One region of the Thalassotalea aquiviva genome, then DNA from elsewhere that is predicted to be linked to it. Evidence: predicted binding sites of a transcription regulator. Region 1 holds the regulator's gene; the other holds the start of a gene.
The links. Region 1 encodes MetJ, which represses methionine synthesis genes. Its sites were predicted from a motif close to TAGACGTCTAGACGTCTA; they were not measured.
Positions count from the first base shown of each region.

Region 1 (15,807 bases):
ATAGTATTAGCCGATGAAGCGGCAACCGTCAGTGCTGGGCAACAATTAGCGAGCATCGCTAAAGGTTTAAATTTATCGTCTCTGGTGGTCTTTTTATATGGTGATTTAGGCGCTGGGAAAACGACCTTAACACGCGGCTTTGTCCAAGGCATGGGACATCAAGGCAAGGTAAAAAGCCCAACCTATACCTTAGTAGAGCCTTATGATTTGCCACCATATCAAGTTTATCACTTTGATTTATATCGATTAGCAGATCCTGAAGAATTGGAATTCATGGGCATCAGAGATTATTTCTTACAAAAATCATGTTGTTTTATCGAATGGCCTGAAAAAGGTGCTGGTATTTTACCCAAAGAAGATCTTATTATTAATTTACAGTATGATAACGAACAACGTATTGTGACGTTTAGCGCTAAAACCGATACAGGTGAAGCTATCCTCAACTTAATAGAGCATTAAAAGAAGTAGTACGCTTATTATGTCAGTTATGACGCGAATTAGTATTTTTGGATTATTATATGCCCTAAGTTTTTGGGCTCTCGCAGGTAATGCCATTGAAGGTGTTCGTATTTGGCCCGCTCCAGATAACACTCGGGTAGTGTTTGATCTTAGTGAAAAGCCACAATACAGTTACTTTGAATTGAGCAACCCCCGCCGCTTAGTCATTGATTTTCAGCACACCAAAAAATTGGTGTCTTTAAAAGGGCTAGCAAAGGATGATCCCCGAATTAAACTCATTCGCACCAGTAGACATAAAAATAAATCAACCACTCGAATCGTGTTGGAATTAAACGCCAATTACAAAGAGAATGTCTTTCCGCTGTCTCCAACTGGGCCTTATGGCAGTCGTTTGGTGGTTGATTTGTTTGATAATAATCGCAAAACAACGGTCGCAGAGCATCAACCTAAAGACACCAGTCGAGATGTCATTATAGGTATTGATGCCGGTCATGGTGGTGAAGATCCAGGTTCTATTTCAAAATCCGGTGTTTATGAGAAAAAAATCACTTTATCGATTGCCCGAAAACTGAAAAAGCTCATCGATAAAGAACCTGGGTTTCGCGCCGAGATGATCCGTGATGGCGATTATTACGTGAACTTAAATCGCCGCACTGAAATAGCTCGTCAAAAACAAGTAGACTTTTTAGTGTCTATCCATGCCGATGCTTTTACTTCGTCAAAGCCAAGAGGCGGCTCTGTTTGGGTGGTGACCAATGCTCGTGCCGACTCAGAACTATCTCGCTGGTTGGCTAACCGAGAGAAAAACTCCGAATTACTCGGCGGTGGTGGCGATTGGATTAAAAAAACTAACGATGACAACCTAGCGGTAACATTAGCCGATTTAACCAAAGATAAGTCGTTGGAAATCAGTGACAAAATGGCCCGAATTGTCATTAATGAAATGAAAAAAGTGACACGAATGCATAAAACTACCCCAGTTAATCGTTCGCTTGCGGTGCTAAAATCATCTGATATACCATCAATCTTGGTGGAAACAGGCTTTATTTCAAACCCTTATGACTTTAAAAATTTGATGTCATCAAATCATCAACAAAAATTAGCCAAAGCTATGTTTTCAGGTATGAAACAATACTTTATGAATTATCCTCCTGAAGGCTCATATTTGGCCAAGCTGAAACCAAGGCAGCATCGAATTAAAAGCGGTGAGTCTTTATCTGTACTCGCACAACGTTATAAAGTATCGATTAAGCAATTGAAACTGGCGAACAATCTCAAATCAGATACCGTGCATATCGGTCAAACCCTGACCATTCCTCGAGTTAATTAACCTTATGTCAATACAAATATTACCAGCTCGGTTGGCAAACCAAATTGCCGCTGGCGAAGTGGTAGAACGGCCCGCATCTGTTGTTAAGGAGTTGGTTGAAAACAGCATCGATGCTGGCGCAACAAGTATTACCATTGAAATTGATAAAGGTGGTGCTAAGCGGATTAAAGTGACGGATGACGGTTGTGGTATTGCCAAAGATCAACTGACATTGGCTTTAAGTCGGCACGCTACGAGTAAAATTAAAAGCTTAGATGACCTAGAGGCGATCCAAAGTCTTGGCTTTCGCGGTGAGGCGCTCGCCTCGATTAGTTCGGTTGCCCGATTAACTCTCACCTCGAAAACCGAAGAACAAGAAAGTGCTTGGCAAGCCATTGCCTTAGGTCGAGAAATGCAAGTTGAAGTTAAGCCGGCCGCTCACCCTAAAGGTACTAGCATTAATGTTGAAGATTTATTCTTTAATACTCCTGCGCGCAGAAAGTTCTTACGCACCGAAAAAACGGAGTTCAGTCATATTGATGAAGTGGTGCGCCGAATCGCGTTATCTAAGCTCGATTTATCTCTTACCTTAACCCATAACGGCAAAGTCATTCGTCAATATCGCGCGGCCAACAATCAAAAACAGATTGAAAAACGTATTGCCGCTATTTGTGGCCAAGCATTTATGGACAACGCCATCGCGTTGGAGTTTGACCACGATAATTTTCATCTTTGGGGCTGGATAGCTCAGCCTGAATTTATTCGCAGTCAAAATGATTTAAGTTACAGCTATGTCAACGGCCGAATGATGCGGGATAAATTAATTAACCATGCGATTCGCCAAGCTTATGGCGATAGGTTAGGCAGCGATGGTTATCCAGCGTTTGTGTTATTTTTTAATCTTGATCACAAAGATGTTGATGTTAATGTGCACCCGGCGAAACATGAAGTGAGATTTCATCAGTCGCGTTTGGTGCATGACTTTATTTGTGCCGCCATTGAGCAAACTCTAGAGCAATCACCTGAAACGCATTTATCGGGTGCTCATCAATCAAGCGAAAGCTATAATGCTTATCAACAAACGAGCGCTTTAGCACATGCGGATTCGAATAGAGATTATGTACAGCCCCTAAAAACGTCGCCCGCGCCACACCCTTCAAGTCGCTCAGGAGCCAGAGTCAATAGTGCTAGAGCGCATTATGCTTCTTCGACACCAAGTAAAGCATCGGTTGAAAATTATCAGCAATTGATCACCCCAGTTGGCAACCATGAGCCTTTAATAGAACCTCAAACGCCTGCTTTGATGAAAGAAGAAGCTAACAAAACCGGCGCCCTAGCTTCAGATAGCTTTCGCTTAGATCAGTTGCAATTATTCACTATGCTGGAGCAAAATTGTGCGTTAGCCTCTTTTGAGCAAAAGCTAATTTGCCTAGATTTAACCCCCATTTGCAAACAAATCCTGGTTAATCAAATGCAGTTAGCGTTAACCCAAGGCATTGTCTCGCAACCACTATTGTTGCCAGTAAGGGTTGCATTAACGTTGGAACAGCAGCAATTTATTGGTAATCATCAGCACATCTTTGTTGATGCTGGGGTTATCCTAGAGTTAAAATCCGCCGCCTGCATAATTAGGCAATACCCAGCTAAACTTAGAGAGCAAGACATTCAGCAAAGCTTTATCGCTTTGTTAGATATATTGCAGCAACAAATAGAGCAAAACAAAGTTGACTTAAGTAACGCCTTTGCTTGTATGTTATTGCCTGAAAATATTGACTTTATTTTTGCAAAGCAAATGTTGGTTAATGCTCAGGCCTTACAAAATGTCGATCTTTATCAACTCATACCCTTGAATTCGGTCGAGGTTGACCTTACTAAGCATATTAATCAGTTAAAAAAGCACTTACATGAACTCAGCCAATAAAACATCGCTACCACCCGTTATTTGTATCATGGGGCCAACAGCCTCTGGTAAAACTGACTTGGCAATGCAATTGGTTGACTCTTTGCCATGCGATATTATTAGTGTTGATTCGGCCCTTATCTACAAGGGCTTTGATATTGGCAGTGCCAAACCAACGAAAGCTGAGTTAGCTAAGTATCCTCATCGGTTAATAGATATTATCGATCCCGCGCAAAGCTATTCGGTGTCAGACTTTTGTCGCGATGCGAAAAAAGAGATAGCAAGCATTCGAGCCAATGGACGTATACCTGTTTTGGTTGGCGGTACGATGATGTACTTTAAAAGCTTAATTGAAGGGATATCGCCATTACCACCAGCGGATACATTTATTCGCGAACAGATTGCAAAAGAAGCGCAGGACTATGGTTGGGACCACTTGCATCAGCAATTAAGCGAAATCGATCCGGTGTCAGCGGCCAGAATAAACGTGAATGATCCACAAAGATTATCGCGTGCTTTAGAAGTTTATCGCATAACAAATAAGACTTTAACAGAGCTGACCAAAATAAAAGGTGATAACCTTGCTGGCGATATTTTACAATTTGCTATAATGACTTCTGAGAGAGCAGAATTACATAAACGCATTGAACAGCGTTTTCATATGATGCTAGAGCAGGGGTTCCAGGCTGAAGTCGAAAATTTAAAAAAACGTCCTGATTTAAATATCGATTTACCTTCTATTAGATGCGTTGGCTATCGTCAAATGTGGCAGTATCTTGAAGGCGATATTGACTATGATGAAATGGTATTTCGGGGTATTTGTGCCACTAGACAGCTCGCAAAAAGACAACTTACTTGGTTAAGAAGTTGGGACAATTTAACTTGGCTAACCACCAATAATCAATCAAATTTAGAACAGGTGTTAACTTCTATAGCAAACTTAAAATCATAGTGTATACTTACTATGCTCGTTGTGTAACTATATATTTTTTAAAGAAGTTTTTGCTTGATACCTACGAAGCTACTGTCTAAATTTGATTAAAATAACAATAAGGGGCCTAACCATGGCAAAAGGGCAATCTTTACAAGACCCATTCTTAAACGCTTTGCGTCGTGATCGTATTCCAGTTGCAATTTATCTGGTTAATGGGATCAAGTTACAGGGGCAAGTTGAATCTTTCGATCAATTTGTGATCTTACTTAAAAATACAGTAAGCCAAATGGTGTACAAGCATGCGATTTCAACCGTCGTACCGTCTCGTGCCGTAAATACCTCTACTCCGGCTGAATTTAATCAACCGATGGAATAAGTTTTAATGAAAATGAATTGGAGTTGTTCACTTGTTTGATAGGCGTCAAGCAGGTGAGCAAGCAGTACTCGTTCACATAGATTTTCCACAAGAAAACGCCCGTGAAGACCTTAATGAATTTGAGATGTTAGTGTCTTCTGCTGGCGTTAATTCTTTAACCGTTGTCACAGGTAAACGTGATACCCCTCACCCCAAATATTTTGTTGGCAGCGGTAAAGCTGAAGAAATTCGTGACGCAGTAAATTTGCATCAGGCGAATGTGATCTTGGTAAATCACATCCTCTCACCCTCGCAAGAAAAAAATTTAGAAGCATTGTGTGAATGTCGCGTTATCGACAGAACAACCTTGATCCTGGATATTTTTGCTCAACGGGCAAGAACTCACGAAGGTAAACTGCAGGTTGAACTCGCACAACTGAAGCACATTAGTACCCGGTTGATCCGTGGCTGGACTCACCTTGAAAGGCAAAAAGGTGGTATCGGCTTGCGTGGACCTGGTGAAACCCAACTTGAAACTGATCGCCGATTGTTGCGCGAACGTATGCACAACATAAGAATGCGCTTAGAAAAGGTGGAAAAACAGCGTCACCAAGGACGCCGTGCCCGAGAGCGAGCGGAGATCCCGACGGTTTCTTTGGTTGGATATACCAATGCCGGAAAGTCTACATTGTTTAATCAAATTACCGATGCTGATGTGTACGCAGCCGATCAGTTGTTTGCGACCTTGGATCCGACTTTACGCAAATTGCACATTCAAGACGTCGGGCGCATCATCTTAGCCGATACAGTAGGTTTTATCCGACATCTACCTCACGATTTGGTGGCGGCTTTCAAGGCTACGCTCACCGAGACCCGTGAAGCCGATTTACAATTGCATGTTGTCGACATTGCCGATGAACGACGGGCAGACAATATTGCGCAAGTTGATGTGGTGTTGGAAGAAATAGGGGCGCATGAGGTACCACAATTATTGGTCTGCAATAAAATCGATGCCCTTGATGATGTTGCCCCGAGAATTGACCGAGATGAAACAGGCAAACCGATACGGGTGTGGTTATCGGCTCGAGCCAATACTGGCTTGGATTTACTGAATCAAGCTTTAAGTGAATTGTTGTCTACTGATGTGGTTAAACATAGTTTAAAGCTACCACCGACAGCTGGAAAGTTACGCGGTGCTTTATATGAGTTAAACTGTATTCATAATGAGCGTTTCGATGAACAGGGAAATTGTATAATTGACTTACAATTACCCTTGCGGGATTGGAATAAGTTGCTAAAAAGCGATAAAACCGCAATCGAAAACTTTATCCTGAACTAACTCACTGATAATATTATTTTATAACAATTAAATTGTAATCAAACGGAGAGCGCAATGGCTTGGAATGAACCGGGGAATAATGATAATGATCCCTGGAAAAATAAAGGTGGCCGAGATCAAGGACCACCAGATCTTGACGAGTTACTAAAAGACTTAGGTAATAAGTTTGGCGGTATTTTTGGTAACAAACCAAGTAATCGCAAAGGCTCAGGTGGCTTTAGTGGTTTCGGTATAGGCTTGATTGTGGTAATAGCACTTTTGGCATGGGGTGTGAGTGGTTTTTACACCATTAAAGAAGCTGAGCGTGGTGTGGTGCTACAGTTCGGTGAATTTAACGGTGAAGTAGAACCTGGCATTCATTGGCAACCAACTTTTATTGAAAAAGTTATCCCAGTTGATGTGCAAACAACGCGTAATCTACCTTCTCGAGGCTTTATGCTGACAGCCGATGAGAATGTTGTCAGTGTTGAGATGCAGGTGCAATATCGTATCATCAATGCGCGAAATTATTTATTTAGCGTGACAGACGCTGACGCCAGTCTTGAACATGCCTTTGACAGTGCCATTCGCTATGTTGTTGGTAACTCAAAAATGGATGAAGTTCTAACCTCAGGTCGTGAGCAAGTTCGTCAAGCGGTGTGGGCCGAATTAGAAAAAATCCTGGAACCGTACAACTTAGGTATTTTAATTTCCGATTTAAACTTTAAAGACGCGCGTCCACCAGAACAGGTAAAAGATGCCTTCGATGATGCTATCGCAGCGCGAGAAGATGAAGAGCGTTTCGTTCTAGAGGCCGAGGCTTATGCTCTGTCGGTTGAACCGCGCGCACGTGGTAAAGCCAAAGCTATTGAACAAGAAGCATTGGCGTACAAACAGCAAGTGGTACTTGCTGCAGAAGGTCAAGTCGCTAAGTTTGAAAAGCTATTACCTGAGTACACGGCAGCGCCAGAAGTAACACGTAAGCGTTTGTACCTGACAACAATGGAAAAGGTATACAGCAACACGTCAAAAGTACTGGTAGATGTTGACGGTGGTAATAACATGATTTATTTGCCACTGGATAAAATCATGCAACAACAACCATCATTACCGCAGCAGCTTAACCGCACGTATAATGATATGCAGCAAAAACCACAGATTCAAAATAAGAACTCAACGGTAAATTCATCATCGAGCCGTAATGACCGTTTTAGCCGAGGAGATAACTAAGATGAGAAATTTTTCAATCATTATCCTAGTGCTATTATCGGTACTGACCGTTTCAAGTGTCTTTGTTATTAACGAAGGTGAACGTGGTATTGTTTTCCAATTCTCTAAAATTGTTCGAGACAGCGATGGAGAAATGGTGGTCCACGAACCAGGCTTGCACTTTAAGATCCCTGTTATTCAACGAGTGCACAAGATTGACGCGCGTATTCAGACCCTCGATGATGCCGCAGACCGATTTGTAACGGCTGAGAAAAAAGACCTTTTAGTCGATTCGTATGTGAAGTGGCGAATCGTTGATTTCTCAACATTCTATGTTCGTACCGCTGGCGGTAACATCGACAATGCTAAGGCCTTGTTAAAGCAAAAAGTAAACAATGGTCTGCGTACAGAATTCGGTCGTCGTACAATCAAAGAGATTGTCTCTGGCGATCGTGACTCTCTAATGGAAGAGTCATTATTAAGTACGGCATCAAGTAAAGCGGACTTAGGTATTGAGGTCTTGGATGTACGTGTTAAGCGCATCAACTTACCGGAAGAGGTGAGTAACTCAATTTACGAGCGTATGAGAGCAGATCGTAAGGCTGTAGCCGCTGAACATCGCTCTAAAGGTCGCGAAAAAGCCGATGTAATCCAAGCAACGGTGGATGCTAAAGTCACGGTAATGTTAGCCGATGCTGAAAAGCAAGCGTTTGACATTCGTGGTCAAGGTGATGCGTTAGCTGCTAATGTATATGCCGCGGCTTTCAACAAGAACCAAGAGTTCTTCAGCTTTGTTCGTAGTTTAGAAGCATACGAAAAGAGTTTTTCTAGTAAAAACGACGTTATGGTGATTAAACCCGATAGCGAGTTTTTTGAATACCTTAAAGCAACCAAGTAATGGTTTTAAAACCCCGGTTTAACCGGGGTTTTTTTATGCAACTAAAAATATATCAATATGACCTTTTCAGTACTTATCAGCGCACTTGCCTTAATGCTTATTTTTGAAGGAATAGGCCCGTTTTTCTTTCCCAATCGTTGGCGCAAGTTTATGCTAAAAATCGCTCAAGAACAGTCGACGACCATTAGGCAAATGGGCGCCTTATTGTTAGGTTTGGGCATTATCTTACTGATTTTCATCCAATAAATGGTTCGGCCCGTATTTGTTCATCGATAAATGCAACCAAAACGTTGCATTTTGTGAACAAAAAACGCATAAAACTAGTGATCTATAACGTGGTATTTGCTAGAATCCCCGCCTAATTTTCTTTCGAAATATACAAAATTATTATGGGCAAAAACGTTGTAGTTCTTGGCACCCAATGGGGTGACGAAGGTAAAGGTAAGGTTGTTGACTTATTAACTGATAAGGCCAAGTATGTTGTGCGTTATCAAGGTGGTCACAATGCAGGTCACACTTTGGTAATTGACGGTGAGAAAACCGTATTACATCTTATCCCTTCAGGTGTTCTTCGTGAAAATGTTAAATGTTTAATTGGTAACGGTGTTGTGCTGTGTCCAAAAGCATTAATGAAAGAAATCACCATGTTGGAAGAGCGTAATGTTCCAGTACGTGAGCGCTTACTAATTAGTGATGCATGTCCTCTTATCATGCCTTACCATGTAGCTTTAGATAACGCACGTGAAGCTGCGCGCGGTAAAAAAGCAATCGGTACTACGGGTCGTGGTATCGGTCCGGCCTACGAAGATAAAGTTGCTCGTCGTGGTTTACGTGTAAGCGATTTATTAAACACGGAAACGTTTGCCGATAAGTTAAAAGAAATTATGGAATACCATAACTTTGTTTTAACCCATTACTACAAAGCCGAAGCGCTAGACTTTGATACGGTATTAAAAGAAGTATTAGAAATCGCCGATATTATCCGCGCAATGACGGCGGACGTAAGTGAAATGCTTGATCAAGCCCGTAAAGCCGGCGAATCTATCATGTTTGAAGGTGCTCAAGGTACATTACTTGATATTGATCACGGTACCTACCCATATGTAACGTCATCAAACACCACTGTTGGCGGTGTTGCAACAGGCTGTGGATTTGGTCCTCTAAACCTTGATTATGTTTTAGGTATCACTAAAGCGTACACCACACGTGTAGGTTCAGGCCCATTCCCTACTGAACTAAATGATGAGATTGGTCAACATTTAGGTACTGTAGGTCATGAATTTGGTGCGACAACCGGTCGTGAACGTCGTTGTGGCTGGTTTGATGCCGTTGCAATGCACAGAGCCGTTCAAGTGAACTCGGTTTCAGGCTTTTGTTTAACCAAGCTTGACGTGTTAGATGGTCTTAAAGAACTTAAAATCTGTACAGGTTATAAAACTGAGTCTGGTGACATCATTACGGTACCACCGATGGCTGCAGAAGGTTACGAAAACATTACTCCGGTATATGAAACCGTACCAGGTTGGGATGAGTCGACTGTTGGCGCGACCAGCATTGATCAATTGCCAGCAAATGCGATTGCGTACATTAAGCGCCTAGAAGAAATTACAGGTGTACCGATTGACATTATTTCAACCGGTCCAGATCGTAATGAAACGATGATTTTGGTGAATCCATTTGACGAGTAATGGATTGGTCAGTGCTAGATTGCCAATGTCAATTTAGCGAAATAAAAAGCCGGGTTATCCCGGCTTTTTTTATCGTCTTAGTAAATTTTTTATCGCGAACATTTTAATCTGCATGAAGTTCTGACGAACTTTCTGCGACAATGTTAACTTTGCGTCTAATCCTCAAAATCGGAAAAGTCGGTGATCCCTTTTTCCTCTAGAATATCTCGAACACTTTTGGGTAACGTATGTTCGTTATCTTTCATCAGATCTTCATCACTTGGTAACGGTTGACCCGTAAACGCATGCAAGAAAGCTTCGCAAAGGAGTTCACTATTGGTTGCGTGTCGTAAGTTATTGATTTGACGTCGAGTTCTTTCATCAGTAAGAACTTTTAATACTCGCAGTGGAATTGAAACTGTGATCTTTTTCACTTGCTCACTTTTTTTACCGTGGACTGCATAAGGGTTAATGTAGTCACCATTCCATTCTGCCATGGACATTCCTTCAACATCTGAATTAAATCTTGGTTTAAATTGTACTGGTTCTTCACTTTGAGTCAACATCTAAAAGCAAAGATGTATAGATGGCTAAAATTTCTTGACGGATATAAATTAACCAGATAGATTTATAGACGTCTAAACATCTATTTAATTAATTCGTTATGGAATGGGCAATATGGTAACCAAGCATAATGCAACAAAAGCGGTTCAAGCTGGTATTAATACCGACAAGCATCATGGTGCTGTTGTGCCGGCGTTGCATTTATCATCTACCTATGCCCTAAAAGGCTTCAAGCAAAAAGGCGAATACGATTATTCTCGAACCGCTAACCCAACCCGTTCAATCCTTGCTGATGTAATAGCCGAGCTCGAAGGCGGTTGTTTTGGCATTATTACTAGCACAGGCCTGTCGGCCATTCACCTGATCACCCAATTACTCAGTAGTCAAGATACCCTCGTTATCCCTCATGATTGTTATGGTGGTAGTTATCGATTATTCACTCATCTTGAGAAAAGGGGCTTATTCAAGCTTCTCGTTATTGACCAAAATGACCCCAAAGCCGTCGAACATGCTCTTGCATGTAAACCCAAGTTGTTGCTCATAGAAACACCGAGTAACCCACTTCTGCGTATTGTGGATATTAAAACCTTGGCTAACCAAGCCAAACAAGCAGGTACGTTGATCGCCGTTGATAATACCTTTCTTACCCCGTTATTGCAGCAACCACTCGCGCTCGGCGCAGATATTGTGATCCACTCCACAACGAAATTTATCAATGGCCACAGTGATATTGTTGGTGGTGCCGTTGTCACTAACGATCACTCTTTAGGCGAAGAGCTTGCTTGGTGGGCAAACTGCATAGGCATCACAGGTAGTGCATTTGACAGTTACCTGACCTTAAGAGGCATTAAAACTCTGCCGATTCGCATGAGAGAGCACCAGGCCAATGCCGACGCCTTAGTTAAATTTTTAATTGCACATCCAGCTATAAAAAGAGTGTATTACCCTGGCTTAAGCACCCATCCAGGTCATTCATTAGCTAAACAGCAACAAATGGGTTATGGCTCGATGTTGAGTTTTGAGGTGGATGGCGGTGTTAATGGCGCTAAAACCGTATTGGAAAATACCAGCCTGTTTACTTTAGCACAGTCTTTAGGTGGGGTTGAAAGTCTGATTTGTCACCCAGCAACGATGACGCATGCGGGAATGGAATTAACCGCGCAAGAAGCCGCGGGTATTTCACAATCCCTGATCCGAGTGTCTGTGGGGCTTGAAGATATTCAAGATATTATCAACGACTTAGATTATGCCTTAAATTTAACCTTGTAATTTTATAGGCTTAGACTTTGATTGATAAGAATCCTTTATTTTTTAACAACATCCGGGCTTAGCAATGTGAGTCGGGTATGCGAATGGCAAAAACCACCAAATAATATCAGTTGTTAGTAAACATGAAGCAGTAGGTAGGAATAAAAATGAATGCAAATGCCCGAAGTCTTGACAATCTTAACCGTACTTTAAGTGATATCGATAAAGATTTGCAGGTATCGTTTGAGTTTTTTCCGCCAAATTCCGCTGAAATGGAAACCACATTATGGCGCTCGATTGAACGCTTGGCCCCATTAAAACCAAGTTTTGTTTCTGTCACCTATGGTGCTGGTAGTGGTACCCGAGATAGAACCCATGGCGTGATCAAGCGCATTCAAAAAGAAACCAGTTTATTGGCGGCCCCGCACCTTACTTGTATTGATGCAAGTCGTGAAGAGTTAATTGCAATTGCTAAAGACTATTGGAATAGTGGGGTTCGTCATATTGTGGCATTACGAGGTGATTTACCGCAATCCACTAAAAAACCAGAAATGTACGCGAATGATTTGGTCAGTTTGCTAAAAGAGGTTAACGACTTTGATATTTCGGTTGCCGCATACCCCGAAACCCATCCTGAAGCGCCGAATGCACAATTTGATTTGGTCAATTTAAAACGCAAAGTCGAAGCCGGTGCTAACCGAGCGATCAGCCAATTTTTCTTTGACATGGATGCGTATCTAAGGTTTCGTGATCGTTGTGTTGCGGTTGGCATTGAAGTTGAAATTGTACCTGGTATTTTACCCGTATCAAATTTTGCCACCTTACAACGATTTGCCAAACTCACCAATGTTCATGTGCCTGGATGGATGGGCAAAATGTACGAAGGTTTAGATAACGATCCTGCAACTCGAAATTTAGTTGGGGCAAATATTGCAATGGAGCAGGTAAAGATTTTAAAGAGTGAGGGGATCAAAAACTTTCACTTTTATACCTTAAACCGCAGTGAATTAACCTATGCTATATGCCACACTTTGGGTATTCGACCTTAAGAGTATTGCAAGCCATTTAGCGTACCTTATACATTCGTCCCTATGTTATTTGCGATTCAAACAATAATGCTGAATAAATTTAAGCAGTAACGTTTCGGTCGGTTTTATTTGCTCGAAACTTAAAAATTCATCCGGTTGATGTGCTTGCTCAATAGAACCTGGGCCAAGTACTATGGTCTGACAGCCCAATTGCTGAATATAAGGCGCTTCCGTGGCATAATTTACCGCCTGACAGCAATGACCACTTAACTGCTGCGCCGTGTGTACAAGTTCGCTATGCTCAGACTCGGCAAAAGCTGGTGAACTTGCATGTAGCTCCGTTAACGTTATCCGACCAGGGTATTTATCAGCAATAGGTTTAAAGCAATCGCTTAACCAAGCCAGTAATTCTTCATCTTTTATTCCAGGTATTGCCCGTAAATCAATATCAAGATAGCAATGACCACAAATCCGATTGGCACTATCGCCGCCTTTAATGGCCCCTAAGTTAACCGTGGGTTCAGGCACCGTAAAGGCTTGATTACTAAAATTCTGTTTAAGGTGTTGTTTAAACTTTTGCAATTTATTGATGATTTCGACCATCACTTCAATGGCGTTGATGCCACTGTCAGGGCGACTTGAGTGACCTGATTTTCCCGTTACCTTGATCCGGTGTGACATATGCCCTTTATGCATGATCACAGGACGTAAGTTCGTAGGCTCGCCAATAATCGCCACATCGGGTTTGGCTAATTTTTGTTCAATAAAAAAACGAGCACCGGCCATGGTGGTCTCTTCGTCTGCGGTAGCCAAAATATATAAGGGCTTTTGCAATGATGCTGTCGTCAATTGTTGACAAACTTGCAACAGAAAGGCAAAGAATCCCTTCATATCACAGGTACCTAAGCCATAGAATTTATTGTCTTGACTCACCACTTTAAAAGGATCTTGTTGCCATTGTTCCTGATCAAAAGGCACGGTATCACTGTGACCTGCGAATAATAAGCCCCCATCGCCATCACCTAATTTGGCCAACATATTATATTTGTTCTGGCTGCAAGGTACTGGCGAGATGGTGATAGAAAAGCCAAGTTGCTCGAACCAAGAAGCCAATAAATAAATAACTTCTTTATTGCTCTGATCCCAACTTGAACAGCTGGCGCTGATAGAGGGGCGTTTAATTAATTCGCGTAAGGCGGTAGAAAAATTTGGTAAAGTCAAAATTAAGCCTTTTGTATAATTATTCTTTTTTATTGCATGAATAGTTGTTAATTGTTATTTTAAGTTTATCGGAATTTAGAACGTTGTTAAACCATTTACTTCGATGATGCTTTTAGTTTTTATTTATTAATTGTCTATTTTTGAAAGAATTTTAGTCATGGTGATAAGCTTTAAAGTGAATAAAATTGCAAATTGGACTTATGCATTAAATGGTCAATACTAGTTTAAATAAAGTGAATAATTAACTGAAAAGCAAGGGCGATAGGGGAAATCTTGAAAGTTGCAATTATTGGAGCAAGTGGTTATGCCGGGGCTGAGTTAGCATCTTTACTGCATTCACATCAACATGTCAGTGAACTTACGTTATTTGTCTCAGAGCAAAGCCAAGATATCGGTAAAGAATTGTCAGAGCTTTACCCTAAATTGCATGCATTGGAAAACCATCGTTTACACGCTTTTTCGAAACCTTGCTTTAGTCAAATCGTGACAGAACTCGATGCCGTATTCTTTGCTACTCCACACGAGTTTTCCCACCTATGGGCAGATAAATTTTTACAGTTCGGGGTGAAAGTGTTTGACCTTTCAGGTGCTTTTCGGCTTAAACACGCTGCTCAATATCCGCAGCACTATCAGTTTGAACATCAATCACCCAACCTTTTACCAAAAGCGGTTTATGGTTTGGTTGAGTGGCTAGAACAAGACTTAACAACAACCGACTTAATTGCTGTGCCGGGCTGTTACCCAACAGCCAGCTTACTGTCGATTAAACCACTCAGTTCTGCTCATTTGCTTAAAGCAAACAGTATGATAGTGGTGAACGGTATTAGCGGGGTCAGCGGTGCAGGAAGAAAAGCCAGTCTTAGTACCAGCTTTAATGAAGTCAGTTTAACGGCGTACAATATTTTACAGCATCGTCATCAGCCAGAAATCAGTCAAGAGTGTGGTTATGATGTGGTGTTCAATCCTCATTTAGCGCCGTTTAAGCGTGGTTTGCTCTGCACCTTGACCATGCAATTAAAACAAGGTGTAAGCCAAGAGCAAGTTCAGCAGGCATTCAGTCAAGCATATGCAAATACACCTTGTGTGCGATTAGTCAAGCACTGGCCCAAAGTTGATGATGTTGTTGGAACACCCTATGCCCATCTTTATTTTCATTACCAAGCAGATATTGGCGTCATTGTGGTCAGTTGTGCCATCGATAATCTGTTAAAAGGCGCAGCTTCACAAGCATTGCAATGCTTTAACTCGGCCTGTGGTTTTTCAGATAACCAAACTTTAATTGAGGTGCAAGGATGAGCCAACCCATTGTCATAAAAGTTGGCGGGAGCATTTTAAACCAGCCTGACGATTTAAGGTTTTTTTTACAGACCATAAAACAGATCGTAAAAAAACAGCCTTTGGTGATCATTCATGGAGGCGGTTGGGTGGTGGATAAACACCTCGATGCCGCTAACCTTACCAGTGAAAAAATAGATGGCATTAGAGTCACTAAACCTGAGCATATGCCAATTATTGCTGGAGCGTTGGCCGGTGCAGTGAACAAAAACATGGTGGCTAGTGCTAATGCCTTGGGTATTACTAGCCTTGGTTTGTCTTTGCATGACGGAAATATGGTTTCTTGCCTACCTGACAAGCCCCAATTTGGGCAAGTTGGTATCCCTCAGCCTAATCAAGTCAATGTTCTTAATCAACTACTT
Region 1 is NZ_CP166961.1:185,872-201,678, forward strand. It holds gene tsaE (tRNA (adenosine(37)-N6)-threonylcarbamoyltransferase complex ATPase subunit type 1 TsaE) at 1-459, shown strand, start outside; gene ACAY00_RS00805 (N-acetylmuramoyl-L-alanine amidase) at 479-1,789, shown strand; gene mutL (DNA mismatch repair endonuclease MutL) at 1,794-3,689, shown strand; gene miaA (tRNA (adenosine(37)-N6)-dimethylallyltransferase MiaA) at 3,673-4,620, shown strand; gene hfq (RNA chaperone Hfq) at 4,733-4,978, shown strand; gene hflX (ribosome rescue GTPase HflX) at 5,010-6,296, shown strand; gene hflK (FtsH protease activity modulator HflK) at 6,351-7,505, shown strand; gene hflC (protease modulator HflC) at 7,507-8,382, shown strand; gene ACAY00_RS00840 (DUF2065 domain-containing protein) at 8,440-8,628, shown strand; gene ACAY00_RS00845 (adenylosuccinate synthase) at 8,772-10,070, shown strand; gene metJ (met regulon transcriptional regulator MetJ) at 10,226-10,546, opposite strand; gene metB (cystathionine gamma-synthase) at 10,728-11,882, shown strand; gene metF (methylenetetrahydrofolate reductase) at 12,029-12,910, shown strand; gene argE (acetylornithine deacetylase) at 12,956-14,113, opposite strand; gene argC (N-acetyl-gamma-glutamyl-phosphate reductase) at 14,384-15,406, shown strand; gene argB (acetylglutamate kinase) at 15,403-15,807, shown strand, end outside.

Region 2 (15,807 bases), 1.4 Mb from region 1:
ATTCCGTGTTGTTATAAGAAACGTTTGCAGTAATTGCGAAGTTTTCTGTTAATACAAACTCAGAATCAACTTCAAAACCGTAACCTACTGTTTCATTTGCATTTAATAGACGAGCTGTGTTGCTATCACCACCAACAGATGTCAATTGTTGATCATCCATTGTGTAATAGAATACAGAGGTGTTAACACGACCACTGCCATTTAATACGTCCGCTTTAACACCCGCTTCAAACGAGGTAATGGTTTCTGAATCGGCTACAGAAATACCATCGCCAAAGGCAAATAAGTTACGACCCTGAATGCTTGGTGCACGGAAGCTGTCCGCGATACGTCCATATAAGTTGATGTCGTTTGTATATTTGTGGGTAATACTTACATCCCAGCTCACATGAGTGTCGCTTGGATTTGCTTGACCTTCAACAAAATCAGGGAAACCTAACCAACCTAATGGAGATTGTGTACGTACGTTGGTGTATTCTTTTTCATCATCTGAATAACGAAGGCCTACGGTTACTGAGGTTAAATCAGATAAATCGTAATCTGCTGAACCAAATACCGCCCACGCTGATGTCTTTTGTTCTTGGTTTACCGCACCAGTCTTAGCACCGCCACTAAATAATGGATCGTAAGCAAAGCTTTCAATGGTAATGTCTTCGTCAAAGTAGAAAGCACCGACTTGGAAGTTAAAATCACCGCCAAAGTTACTGGTTAAACGCAGTTCTTGAGTGTATTGACTGTGATCTGGAATACCGTCTGAGGTTTCAGAGTCTAAAGTAATCACACCAGGACCCATTGTTGGTGCATAAACGGCACCGTAACCACCATCAACGTCTGCACGAGAGAATAACTCTGCACTTTCATAACCAGTGATTGATGTTACTAAGTAATCGCCAAAGTCGTACTCTAGTTTTAAGTTCCAACCTTCAATTTCAACTTGTTGAGTCGCACGAGCGGCTGAATCGTGATAAACCGTATCACGGTCAAAATCGCTGGCTAATTCATTAGAGCCTTCTTTAAATGCATTGGCATAGAAAGTGACTGGTTTTCCATCTAGTTCACGACTGTGATAATTGAATAAACCTGAAAAGTCACCTTGCTCGTATAAGAACTGAACTCGGTAAGCTTCATCGGTGTAGCCACCTAGAACGTCTTTTTGTTCAAAGCCTGGTGCTTTATTGTCAATGTAATTGTCACGATCTTGACGTAAAACAGAAACACGCGCTGAAAGGTTGTCCGTTAAACCGCCGCCTACAGCACCTTGGATATCGGTGGTCGCTTTGCTTCCGTATGAGCTTGATAGATAAAAATCAAAATCTTGAGATGGTTTAACAGAGTCAATTTTTACAAGACCTGCAGGTGTGTTACGACCAAATAGTGTGCCTTGTGGGCCACCTAACACTTCAACACGTTGTACATCAAAAACAGGGAAACCTTTCAAGATTGGATTTTCTTGTACTACCTCGTCTACAACTAAAGATACCGGCTGAGAAGCATTCAAATCGAAATCTGAGTTGCCCAATCCACGCATGTAAAAACGCGGGAAAGTACGTCCAAAAGAAGACTCTACAGATAAGCTTGGGATACGCGAGTTTAAGAAACGAATATCCATGGCACCTGAGCTGTATACGTCTAACTTTTCACCTTGTAAGGCAGAAACAGCAACAGGGATCTCCTGAGCATTTTCAGTACGCTTACGAGCGGTTACTTGAATGACTTCTAACTTAGTTGAATCTTTAGCTTGTTCTTCAACGGCTAAAGCTAGAGGGGCAACGGCAGTGGTGATAGACAAAATGGCAGCGTTAACGCCCCATGCTAGAGCGTTATTTTTAAAGGTTTTCATGTTTTCTCCCTGAACCAACTTTTGGGAAAACCAGCAAAAGTTGGCGAAATATTACGTAGATTTAATATTTAAATGAGTGTTATTTTTTATTCTTTATGTTTTATTTGATGCATTTTATGCGTAATAAAAACAAAAAAGCCTCCTCACTCATCTGAGTAAGGAGGCTAAATTGTAACCCAATTGCAACGCAATAAAAAGATTATGTGACCAATTTAATGCCTAAGTTTGACATTTTCTTTGCAACTTATACAACCAGTACATAATTTTGACCTTAGGTTAACTGATTTTTAAAAGATTCACCGTAGTTGAGTTTTCCTAAGTTAAAAATATCAGCCAAGGTGGCACCAATATCGGCAAACGTACTGCGCTCACCTAAGTCAATACTTGGCATATTTTTCTTATAAAAGATAACCGGAACATATTCTCGAGTGTGATCACTGCCATGCCAAGTTGGATCACAACCATGATCGGCGGTTAATACCACGTAATCGTCTTCGTGTAAGTGCTCAGCGATTTCATACAAACGCTTATCTAAGTACTCTAGAGCTTCGCCATAACCGACTGGATTACGACGATGACCAAAGTCTTGGTCAAAATTCACCAAATTGGTAAAAATAAGGGTGTTATCGCCTTGAATATTTAACTGCTCAATACTGGTATCAATAAGTTGTTCAAGACCCGTTGCTTTATATTTTTCTGAAATGCCTTGATGCGCAAAAATATCGGCAATTTTACCCACACTAACCACTTTACCACCCTGCTCGACCAATTTGTCTAACATGGTTGGCGCCGGTGGTAAAATTGAGAAATCTCGACGGTTACCAGTACGAACAAAGTCGTCCGCGTTTTTACCCACAAATGGACGCGCAATCACCCGGCCTATGTTTAAGTCGAGTTCATTAAGCAACTCGCGCACCTGTTCGCAATACGTAATTAAGTTGTCAATACCAAAAGTTTCTTCATGGGCCGCGACCTGAAATACCGAATCCGCCGAGGTATACAAAATGGGGATGCCTGTTTTCATATGCTCTTCGCCAAGCTCGGCAATAATATTAGTACCTGAAGCATGGCAATTACCTAAACAGCCGTGAACCCCTGTTTTTTGGTATATTTTTTCTAATAAGTCTTGCGAAAAGGAATTTTGTTTATCGCTAAAGTAGCCCCAATCAAACATCACTGGTACTCCCATCATTTCCCAATGACCGCTTGGGGTGTCTTTACCTGAGCTGATTTCAGCGGCGTAACCGTATGCACCAGTACTGGCTTGATTACCATCAACAGGAAGAGGTTGCTTACCTGCGCTTTGAGCAGCTTTTAACAAACCTAGAGAAGATAATGCCGGTAGGTTTAACTTTCTACCCATTTCTTGTTCAAATACATTCGCCAAATTAGCAAAGGTATTCGCACCAATATCATTAAAGGACTCGGCATCGGGGCCATGCCCTAACCCGAATCCATCGATTACTAAAATTAACGCTCTAGCCATTACGATGCTCCAATAATTTCGAAGTGATATGACCCTTAATTCTAGGTCATTTTTACTGACAAAATGTAACGTATTGTACGTTTATACGTTTTTATGTAGAAACAACATCCGCCAATGTGAACAACATGTATTATTTTGTTGAACATATCGTTTTATCCCTTTCATTTCTCGCATTATTGGCGAGATCCTGTAAAATCCTTATATCTAGTATAAGCCTTCAAAGAGATTATTTTGTCATTAGCTAATCTTACCATAATTGCTGTTGTTGGGGCATCAGCCTCTGGAAAATCACTTTTTGCTCAAACCATTCATGACGAATTAATCACTGAGCTTGGTGAAGACAGTATCACCATTTTAAAAGAAGACTCTTATTATCGCTGCCAAGATCACATGCCAATGGAGCAGCGGGTTAAGACCAATTACGATCATCCTAAAGCCTTTGAACATGAGCTTTTATGCTCTCATTTAGATCATTTAAGTCAAGGTCGCCCGGTGGAAGTACCGGTATACGATTACAAACAACATACCCGTAATAAAGAGCAGGTTGTGGTGACCAAACCAACAAAGATTTTGTTAGTGGAAGGAATCTTACTGCTTACCGATAAAAATTTACGCGATCGTTTTGACATTAACATCTACATGGATACGCCATTAGATGTATGTTTAATTCGACGAATTAAACGCGACTTACAAGAGCGTGGTCGTGATTTAAAATCGGTGATCAGCCAGTACCAAAAAACCGTTCGTCCAATGTATTACCAGTTTATAGAACCTTCTCGTAATCACGCCGATGTTGTGATCACCAAAGGTGGGAAAAACAGAACCGCTTTAGATGTTGTAAAAGCCAAAATTAGAGAACTAGCCAACCAACAACCGGTTAGTTAAAAACGCAAACAGCATTAAAAAAAATTCACCCTACTAAATGCTAGTTATGCAAATATTTTGCGCCATATTAGGTTAATTTTTGAGTCACTCTGTGAAGGTTTAGGGGCTCAAAAATTATCAGCACCAGTTTGCGAGATTGGTGTAATTGCCTTATTGGTTTAATATTATTAGCATTAGTCATATTCAAAAAACTTACTGAGGTTTTATATGAGCAATCAAGACTTGAAAACCGTTGCAAAACAAGCAATCAGTTATATGGACTTAACCACTCTAAACGACAATGATACCGATGAAATTGTTGCCAACTTAGCACACCAAGCGAGCACGCCTGCGGGTAAAACTGCCGCTATATGTATTTACCCGCGTTTTATTCCTGCGGCTAAAAAAGTTTTAAACAACAATGGCGTATTAGTCGCAACCGTGACTAACTTCCCGCACGGCAATGACGACATTGACATTGCGGTTGCAGAAACTAAAGCGGCCGTTGCCTACGGTGCTGATGAAGTGGATGTGGTGTTTCCTTATAAAGCACTTATGGCAGGTAACGAAACCGTAGGTTATGATTTAGTCAAAGCCTGTAAGGACGTTTGCCCTGATGGTGTGTTGCTAAAAGTGATCATTGAGTCGGGTGTTTTAGAACAAGAAAGCTTAATTCGCAAAGCAAGCGAGTTGTCAATCAAAGCGGGCGCTGATTTTATTAAAACGTCTACAGGTAAAGTCGCGGTTAATGCAACACCAGAAGCTGCAAAAATCATGCTACAAACCATTGCCGATTTAAACCCTAAGTGTGGTTTTAAAGCGGCTGGTGGGGTGCGCTCAACTGAAGATGCCAAAGTATACCTAGACATGGCTCGTGAAATTTGTGGTGAAGATTGGCTTTCTACCCGTACCTTTCGATTTGGTGCCAGTAGTTTGCTAAATAACTTACTTGCCACTCTTGGCTACGGCGAAGAAAAAGACGCAACGGGCTACTAACCCTGTTTTTATTAAGGGGCCTATTTAAATTAGTAAAGTTGGATAAAAATCCTTCAATCAGCTGATTTAAAGCCAGTCTGCAATAGATTTATCTTTTAATTGTTGATGCGAAGACCTATATTTGGGCCTTCGCATTTTTATATCTGTTTTATTATGGCGCAACTATATTTTTATTACTCGGCAATGAATGCTGGCAAGTCAACCGCTTTACTTCAATCCTCTTATAACTACATAGAACGAGGCATGAAAACTTTGATCTATACCGCGCAAGTGGATGACCGCTATGGCGTTAGAAAAGTGACATCAAGAATAGGGATAAGCTCAAAAGCCAATGTATTTTCGCCTAGCACTGACTTATTTGAACAGGTAAAAGAGTACATTCGAGACGGTAAAGTTGATTGCATTTTAATTGATGAAGCGCAGTTTTTATCAAAACAACAAGTACAGCAATTAACCAAAATTGTGGATATTTTATCAATCCCGGTTTTAGCTTATGGTCTGCGCACAGACTTTCAGGGCGAAACATTCGCGGGTAGTTCAGCCCTACTTGCTTGGGCTGATAAATTAATTGAACTAAAAACCGTATGTCATTGTGGCCGAAAAGCCAACTTTGTGTTGCGTTACGATGAAAGTGGTAAACCAGTCGCTTCAGGTGCCCAAGTCCAAATTGGCGGGAACGACAGTTATCAATCCGTTTGCCGTCAACATTTTAGACCGCATGTTTGGGACATCTAATACCTTATAATTGCGCTTTACCTTGGCTGATGTAAACACTTATCAGTCAAGGCTTGTTCCTGCTCTAATTTTCTTCTTATTTAGCCCTCGTTATGGGCGGTTTCCTGATGATGGTCAACCTCAATTTTGATCTGTATTGACTAAGCTTGATCTCACTCTTTTAATCTAAAATTTTAGCTTTATAATGGCGCGCTATTGAATATGAGTAACTAGACTGTTATTGAGATATTGGGGCTTATAATGGGAATTTTTGAACGATATTTAAGTCTTTGGGTAGGATTAAGTATTCTACTTGGGGTATTACTTGGTTTATGGCAACCGGACATATTTGCGGTTTTAGCCAAATTAGAAATTGCTCATGTCAACATACTTGTTGCCGTGCTCATTTGGGTAATGATTTATCCGATGATGGTCCAAATCGATTTTTCAGCCATTAAAGATGTTGGCAAAAACCCTCAAGGTTTGCTCTTAACCTTAATCATTAACTGGTTGGTAAAACCTTTTTCTATGGCGGCATTAGGTTGGTTATTTTTTGAAGGTTTGTTTAGCGATTTAGTCTCTGCCGATTCCGCCCAACAATATATTGCAGGGATGATTTTACTTGGGGTTGCCCCTTGTACGGCAATGGTTTTTGTCTGGTCTCATTTAACCAAGGGCAATCCAAACTATACCTTAGTGCAAGTGTCCGTTAACGACATCATAATGGTGTTTGCTTTTGCCCCCATTGCAGCTCTGCTATTAGGTGTAAGCGATATTGAAGTGCCGTGGCAAACTTTGCTAATTTCGGTCATTTTATATGTTGTTTTACCGCTATTGGCCGGCATTTTCACCCGCAAACAATTAAACAAGCGATCGAATTCTGCCGCCTTAGGGCAATTGTTGACTAACTTAAAACCCTATTCGGTTATTGGTTTATTGGCTACCGTAATTATTTTGTTTGGTTTTCAAGCCAATACCATCATTGAAAAACCGTATGACATGTTACTTATTGCGATCCCTTTAATCATCCAAACCTACGGCATCTTTTTAATAGCCTATGCCATCGCCAAATATATCAAGCTACCGCATAATATTGCAGGGCCTGCATGTATGATTGCCACCTCAAATTTTTTCGAGTTAGCCGTTGCCGTCGCTATTTCTTTATTTGGTTTACACTCAGGTGCCGCGCTTGCCACTGTGGTCGGCGTATTAGTGGAAGTCCCGGTCATGTTATCATTAGTCTACATAGTCAATAAAACCCGCTTAAGCTTTAAATAAACGGTTTCCCCATTGTAATTTTTTAAGGATTTTTAAATGAACACTCACCCATTTGATGCATTAGAAATTAGCGATAACGCCAGCATCATTTTCACCCCTTGTCCTGGTACCAAAGAAGCCAACTTAGAAGACTCCGTAACCCAGTTAAAGCAGGCTGGTGCAACAATGATCTTAACTATGATGTACGATGAGGAAATGCAACGAAATAACATTCAGTTATTACCTGAGTTGTGCAAACAACATGGTATTCGTTGGTATCAATTACCTATTGAAGACGATGAAGCGCCTAAGCAAGACTTTGAACAACGCTGGGTTCAGGTTAAAGACACATTGGTTAATGAATTAAAAAATGGTGGTAGCATTGTTGCTCACTGCAAAGGTGGCACCGGCCGAACCGGTTTGGTGTTAGGCCTAATTTTAAAAGCCTATGGCTTTAGTGAAGAGGACGCAAAAGCTAAAATTCAATCCGTTCGTCCGAAATCATTGGTTAACCCATTACAGCTCAATTACTTCATTGACTGTAAGCTGTAATTGCACATTAAAAAGCGAAAAGCCCTTTATCTTAACAAGCTAAAGGGCTTTTTTGTTGATGATGTTTTCCAGACTAGTGTTGCTGTTGGCTTGCTACAGTCTGTGTTTGTGGGCTCTTGGGCAATGAAACCTTAAGCACTAAATAACCGACGATGCCGGATAATAATGACCCTAAAATAATACCCAAGCGCTCATCAAATAATTTATTTAAATCGGTTGCTTCAAACGTAAGTGAGCCAATAAATAAGCTCATAGTAAAGCCAATACCACAAAGTGCTGCGGTACCATAAAGGCTTAACATGCTCATGCCTTTTGGTAATTTAGCCAGATTCATTTTAACCGCTAACCAACAAAGACCAAACACCCCCACTTGCTTACCGACCAGTAAACCTAGGGCGATACCAATTGGTACCGGATGTAAGATTTCATCCATCCCAACACCTGAAAGATCCAAGCCCGCGTTGGCAAAGGCAAAAACCGGCAAAACAAAAAAGGCTACAACCGAATGCAGGTCGTGTTCAAACGACTTTAAAGGTGAATAATTTGGATTAGTTTTTGACTTCAACGGAATAAATAAAGCGACCAACACACCAGATAGAGTGGCATGCACCCCAGATTTAAGCATCGCTACCCACATAATGAGGCCGATCACGACATACAAACTGCGTGCTTCAACGTTTTGTTTATTCATTAAATAAAGCACGGGTACACAACTTGCGACAACCATAAGACTGTGCAAAGAAATATTATCGGTATAGAAAATCGCAATAATAATGATCGCCCCAATATCATCAAAAATAGCCAACGATGTTAAGAAAATTTTCACCGAACTTGGCACTCGAGAGCCAAGTAAGGTCAGTACCCCTAGGGCAAAAGCAATATCGGTGGCTGCAGGAATTGCCCAACCACTTATGGCTTTAGGATCGTTGTAGTTAAAGTAAACATAAATTAACGCCGGTACCACCATTCCACCTATCGCACCAAGGCCGGGTAAAATAATGTTTCGTTTATCTGATAACTCACCTTCAATTAGCTCGCGTTTTAGCTCTAGGCCAACCAGAAAAAAGAATACCGCCATCAAACCATCGTTTATCCACAGCAATAAAGGCTTGGCGACTTCTAACGGACCGACTATTACGGCAACCGGTGTATCAAGAATCAAATCGTAGAGCGTGCTAAGGTTAGTATTAGCAAAAATAAGGGCCAAGGCTGCGGAGATAATGAGGATGATCCCCCCGGCCGATTCCATTTTAAAAAAGTCGGCAATAAAATTTTCGGAACTGGTTTGTTGCATGTAAATAATCACCTATTGAAAAATTTGTGAGTAAAACTGTCATATTATGTCACTAGACATGTTTGTTTGTATACAGTTTTAGCCATATTCTGGCAAAAGCCAGATGGGTCGCCTCCCATTTGATAAAAGATCTAACATCATTGTTGGAAAATTTGCCACTTTTCCTTGTTGTTAAATAAAATGGTCGTCTTAGCTATTGAAATATAGCCAAACCCTCAGTATTTGGGGAAGCTAAATTTAATGGAACTCGTCCTATGGAAATGGAACCTAAAAAGGCTAACGACAATTAGCACAAAAGTAAACCGCTAAGCCATTAATAATTCAACTAATCATCACAGTAAATCGTTTAACCGTTTAAAACCGTGCTCTAAATCTTCGATTAAATCTTCGATATCTTCCAGACCAATATGCAATCTGATCAGTGGGGTTTTATAGGGAAAGTCGGTTACCGTGCGCATTGAGTTAATCGAACTTACCGCAAGGATCAAGCTTTCAAATCCGCCCCATGAAAAGCCCATTTTAAAATGACACATACCATCTAATAATGCCGTCAATGCCTTAGGGTTTGACTGTTTAAGGACAAATGAAAACAACCCATTTCCACCTAAAAAATCGCGCTTAAAAAATTCATGGCCTGGGCAACTTTCTAACCCCGGATGTAAAACCGTTTCCACTTCAGCACGACTTTGAAGCCATTTAGCAATTTTAAGACTGCTTTGTTGGTGTTGCTTAAGCCTTACCCCAAGGGTACGAATTCCACGCATAGCAAGATAGATGTCATCGGGGGATGTGCACTGGCCAAGCAGGTAGGAGTTTTCTCGCAGTATGGGCCAACTCTTTTCATTAGCGGTTGCCGTACCTATCATCACATCAGAGTGCCCGACAATGTACTTAGTGGCCGCTTGCACAGACACATCAACACCGTGTTCAAAAGGTTTAAAATGAATCGGTGATGCCCAGGTATTGTCGAGCATAACCGTGATGTCTTGCTCCTTAGCATGAGCAATCGCACAAATAGCTGGAACATCTTGCACTTCCATGGTTAAAGAACCGGGTGATTCGAGAAATATTAGTCGGGTATTAGGCTGGATTAAGGAATCAATGTTAGCGCCAATAAGAGGATCATAAAAAGTTACGTCAATGCCCATTCGACTCAGGGTCTTCTGACAAAAATCTCGCGTCGGCTCATAGGCGGTATCAACCATTAACAGATGATCACCGGCCTGAACAAAAGCTAAGATGGCCGTGGTAATGGCAGCGGTACCACTTGGGTAGACATAACACCCTGCACCGCCTTCAAGTTCGGTCATGGCATCACAAAAAGCAAAGGTCGTTGGAGTCCCTCGTCGACCATAATACATCACCTGGTTGGCTTTATTCGCACTGGCTTGTTTCATTTGACTGACCGAATCAAATACCACCGTCGATGCCCGGTAAACCGGAGGATTGACAATACCCTGAGTCCATTTTGATTTTCTTCCCGCATTCACTATGGTGGTATTCTTTTTCATAACGTTCCTTTGAATTTACTTTGCAAATACTTGTCGGGTGTCGCTTTTGCTATGGCTCCTTTAGCGGTATAGCCATCTAAACATCTTATACCTAATACAAATATAAATACCACCTTTTTTATCGTTTTAACTCTAAATTATAATATGATCATAGCGTTAGATTTAAAATAGAGACAATTGATCATCACATATAAGAGCAAATCGCTTGCCAATAAAAGGGAGGATCCCATCGGCTACGGCCTCTAGTTGTCGGTCAATGTAAAACTGATAATCAATCGGAGCACTTTGATACTTTAACGTTTGTGGCCCTTGTGTGGTGATCACATACTCTATCCAGCCTTTATTTTGATATTGTAGTGGTAATCCCGCCTGCTTATTATGTTGATCAGCATGGCGTGCCGCTTTCACGTGCGGCGGTACATTTTTTTGATATTCATCTAATTTACGCCTTAAGCGTTTTCGATACACCAAGTCTTGGTCATATTTTCCAGCTAAAGTATCTGCAACCATATGCAAAATAAACTCTTCAACCGGCTCTTGCTTAAAGACTTTTAAGTACAATTGTTGTTGAAACGTTTTTGCCAATTGAGTCCAATCGGTGCGCACACTTTCTAATCCTTTAAAAACCAAATGTTCTTGCTTGCCTCGTCCGACTAAACCAGCATAGCGTTTTTTGGTGCCGACATCTTGCCCTCTTACTGTGGGCATTAAAAATTGGTGAAAATGGGTTTCAAACTCAATTTCAAGGTAACTCTCTAAGCCATACTCTTGCTTAATGTTTGTCGCCCATCGTTGATTAATAAAATGCATCATCTCTTTGCCAATTTTTTGGCATTGTTGGTCGGTTTTATCGGCACCAACACTGACAAAAATCGAGTCGGTGTCGCCATAAATAACCTGATAGCCCTGCTCTTCTATCCAGTCTTTGGTGGTATTTAACAACTGATGTGAGCGTTTAGTGATAGATCCCGAAAGCCTAGGATCAAAAAAACGACACCCATTAGAACCAAGTACGCCATAAAATGAATTCATAATAATTTTAAGCGCTTGTGATAATGGGGCATTTTTATCTGCTTTGGCTTTATCACGTTCAGCCCATAAAGTTTCAATAATGGTGGGTAAAAAATGCTTTTGGCGAGAAAAATATGCACCATCAAAGCCCTCTATAAATGGCCGTAAATTGGCATTTTTATTGGCGTTTTGTTGCCATTGTTGATGCTCACGCAAGCCCTCTATTAATCCCATAGGATCTATTTTAAAGGTGCGAATGATACTGGGGTACAAACTTTTAAAATCAAGAACCAACACATTTTTATATAAGTTTGGAATGGACTCCATAACATAACCGCCAGGAGAAACGAGCTCACTTTCACCATCACCCAGATTGGGAGCGACATAACCGGCACGATGTAATTTCGGTAGATACAAATTCGTAAATGCCGCAACTGAACCACCTATTCTATCAAGTTCTAACCCCGTTAAAGATGCCCGTAAGGTGGCAAACTCAAGCAGTTGTGTGTGCTTAAAAATATCCCAAACGAGTATACAATCTTGTAAGTTATACTCTGCAAGCTGTTGTTTATGATATTTAAATTTACGGGTGATTTCTTCGGCTCTGTTGTCAACATTATCAATCTTTTTTCCTACACCAAGCAGCTCTTGAGCAACATTTTCTAGAGCAAAACTGGGGAAGTTATAGGTCGCAGATTTGAGTAAGTCTATGCCATCGAGTACCACCCGACCGGCAATCATTATAAAGTGTTGCTCTGGGCTTAGCCTATTTTGGCGCCAGCTTGGTGCATTGCCATCACGGCCAATGGCAAATTTAACATTATTTAGATCACAGCGCTTTTGCAGCAATTTAAAGTCAAAATTAACAACGTTCCAGCCAATTAAAATGTCGGGATCCACTTCATTTAACCAATGTATAAAGCGAAGCAGTAAATCGTATTCATCTTTCACCCATTCAATATAGGTTTTGGCATTCGTTTCGGGTTCGCCGATCATAAATACTTTTGAGTGCTGCTCATTGTAGCCAGCAATAGAGTAAAGTTGTCCTTCAAATGAACATTCAATATCTATCGATAACAGGGTTAAAACAGGATCATGTGTTGCTCGCTTACTTTTGGCGTTAATCACCGATGGGTAGTTATTGACTTGAGTTTGCTCGCCGACAAATGTCAGAGACCCCGTAATAAAGCGCTCCATTAAATACCTATCTTCAGGCCTAATGTCGTCTTCATAACACTTAATGCCAGCATTTTTGAGTAATTCACGGGCTTTATAAAACAAAGATAAGCTTTGCAAATAAATAGCACTAACAAGCTGATCTTCAAATGTTTTTAAGTTCAGTATTTTAGTTTCAAAGACGATATTTTCGGTTTGTAATAATGACTCGGCATAATCCATAAATCGTTGCTCAATAAAGAAGATACACGATTGCCCTGTCACCTTTAGCTGTATCGGACCAGTAAAACCTTTGACCCAATAAAGAAGTGTCAACTGGCCGTTAATGTCAACGGCTTGGCGGGTTAGTAAAAATCCTTTATTTGTTGAAATCGTCATTAATTATTCGAAAACGCTCAATTTAACTGTTAATATATACAGCAGTATATTAAAGCTTCTGCCCAATGGAAACATAAAAACTATGTTAGGTGAAAAAACCAAGGAAATCATTCGCGCTGTCTACAAGGAAATTGGCAACAATCTTCCTAATTTTAGCCCGAGAAAAGAACAAGCCTATTTAATTGCCGAAATAGCAAAAACCTTGGCGGGAGAATACGCAAAAGATAGAAAGCATATTGTTATAGAAGCTGGTACGGGTACCGGAAAGTCCTTAGCCTATTGCTTAGGGGCCATTCCAATTGCGTTAAAACGGCAAAAGAAGGTGGTTATCTCAACGGCCACGGTGGCCCTACAAGAGCAATTGTATTTAAAAGATCTGCCGTTTTTACTAACCCATTCCAGTTTAAAATTTGATTTTTGTTTGGTCAAAGGTCGTCAACGTTATGTCTGTAAACAACGTCTTGCTATTGCGTGCAATGACAGCGAAGAAACAGCCCAAGTGGCACTATGGGAGCAAAAGCCCAAAGTCAGTGAAATAAAGTTACTTAAAACGTTGCAAGAAAAACTGGCCAGTGGCAAATGGCAAGGCGACAGAGACTCTTGGCCCAAACCGATTCCCGATCATATTTGGCGTCATATTCAAAGTGATAAACACAGCTGTTTAAAGCATTTAAATGAGCACAGCCAGTGCCCTTTTCATAAAGCGCGAGAACAAATGGACTTGGCTGATGTACTGATCATCAACCACAGTTTGCTATTAGCCGACATTGAGCTTGGTGGTGGCAAGATCCTTTCTGAGCCACAAGACAGTATCTACATTATTGACGAAGCCCATCACTTACCCGATATTACCCGCGATCACTCATCGGCCATGGCAACGGTAAAAGGGGCCATTGATTGGCTCAGTAAAATATCATCGACTGCTGATAAAATAGCTAAATTGTGTAGCTCCCAAAGGGCAATCGCGCCCGGTTTAAAGTTGGCCGATTATAGCCAAGAGATCATTAGCGATTTGCAAAAAGTGAACGGTTTTATTGATGCCAACCAAAATACGTACTTTATAGAAGACAAACAATATCGATTCGAGCATGGCTTAATTCCCAAAGAGCTTAAAAACCTGGCGGAAGACATTCAGACAGCAACGAAGAAATCCTTAAACGAAATAACCAAGCTGTACAACTTGCTGATGGAAGAAGTCAAAGACGGCTCGGTAAAAATCTATCAAGCAGAACCTTTGTTAGCGGAATCTGGTTTTCAAATTCAACGTTTAGAAAACCTAGAAAAAATTTGGCAAATGTACGCCAAAACCGACCCTGATAAAGGAGCCCCACTAGCCCGCTGGATTGAAAAAACCAGTGGCAAGCGAGATGACTATTTAATCTCAGCATCTCCAATTGAAGTTGGATTTATGCTTGAAGATAATCTGTGGAGTAAGTGTGAAGGTGCTGTTTTGTGTTCTGCCACCTTGTGTGCACTTAACAGTTTTGAGCACTTTAGACGCCAAGCTGGCCTTGGCAATAACGATGGTACCCAATACAAAAAGCTCAATTCACCGTTTAATTACCAAGAGAATGCCGTTTTATCGATCCCTAATATTGCTGTTGAACCAAATAACAGTGATATGTTTACAGAAGAGCTGATCAAACGTATTCCGAGTTTATTGAAAGAAAATGAAGCAAATTTGGTGTTATTTTCGTCTTATTGGCAAATGGAAAAAGTAGCGGAGAACATTCGCAAATCAGTAAAAACCAATATCCTAATGCAAGGTGAACATTCTCGACAATATATCTTAGAACAACATAAAACTTTGTGTGATGCCGGCAAGACCAGCATTATTTTTGGCAGTCAAAGTTTTTCTGAAGGCCTTGATTTACCAGGTAAATACCTAACAAATTTGATCATTACTAAGTTACCATTTTCAGTTCCCACGTCACCGGTTGACCAAGCGCAAGCCGAATACATCAAGCAAAAAGGTGGCAATCCGTTTATGTCTCTGGCAGTCCCCGATGCCTCTAAAAAGTTGGTTCAAGCCTGTGGTCGCTTACTTCGAAATGAGAAAGACAAAGGCACCATCACTATTTTAGATAGACGACTAGTATCAAAGCGTTATGGTAAGGATTTACTTGACTCTTTGCCCCCATTTAAAAGACAAATAGAATATTAAACAGCGCATAGGGCTAAGGCAATATTCGAGCCCAACCATTTGACTTGCACACGGGCTAAACAAAAAATTAAGCCCGTGTTCGGGTGCCACACCGACATTAAATTTTTAGCTATTCACCGCGTTTACTTTATACTGAATAAAAGATAACCCATTAAAAAATGTTGGATTTTAACCGATGATTAACGGTTTTATTAACAATAAATGAGTAATAACTTTCGCTAAATTCAACGTTAACAATAAAGGGTTGGTATAAAAACAAACCTACAACTGATACGTTACAGTGGAGTGTAAAATGAAAAAATTATTACTAGCATCTACTCTATTATTGTCTGTCGGCGCTGTTGAGGCGGCTCAGTCCATTCGCTGGGATAGTGCCACATTGTCTTATATTTCGGTTGACTTGAGCGGGAATCACCTCACCGGTGTTGGTGTTGAAGCGACCAAGTTAGTGAGCAAAAACATTATTGTTTCAGCAAATTATGGCGCTGTTTCCGATGATATTACATTGCTTGGCTCAACTGTAAAAGTCGACTTAGATACTTTATCCGTTGGCGTTGGTTTTCG
Region 2 is NZ_CP166961.1:1,554,751-1,570,557, reverse strand. It holds gene ACAY00_RS07065 (TonB-dependent receptor) at 1-1,840, opposite strand, end outside; gene ACAY00_RS07060 (phosphopentomutase) at 2,112-3,326, opposite strand; gene udk (uridine kinase) at 3,558-4,211, shown strand; gene deoC (deoxyribose-phosphate aldolase) at 4,419-5,186, shown strand; gene ACAY00_RS07045 (thymidine kinase) at 5,340-5,921, shown strand; gene arsB (ACR3 family arsenite efflux transporter) at 6,162-7,178, shown strand; gene ACAY00_RS07035 (tyrosine-protein phosphatase) at 7,215-7,709, shown strand; gene nhaA (Na+/H+ antiporter NhaA) at 7,783-9,003, opposite strand; gene ACAY00_RS07025 (cystathionine beta-lyase) at 9,336-10,514, opposite strand; gene ACAY00_RS07020 (DNA polymerase II) at 10,677-13,079, opposite strand; gene dinG (ATP-dependent DNA helicase DinG) at 13,162-15,243, shown strand; gene ACAY00_RS07010 (outer membrane beta-barrel protein) at 15,536-15,807, shown strand, end outside.
Region 2: a site for MetJ is predicted at 10,584-10,601, ahead of ACAY00_RS07025 (cystathionine beta-lyase). Genes of this name have one in related genera too.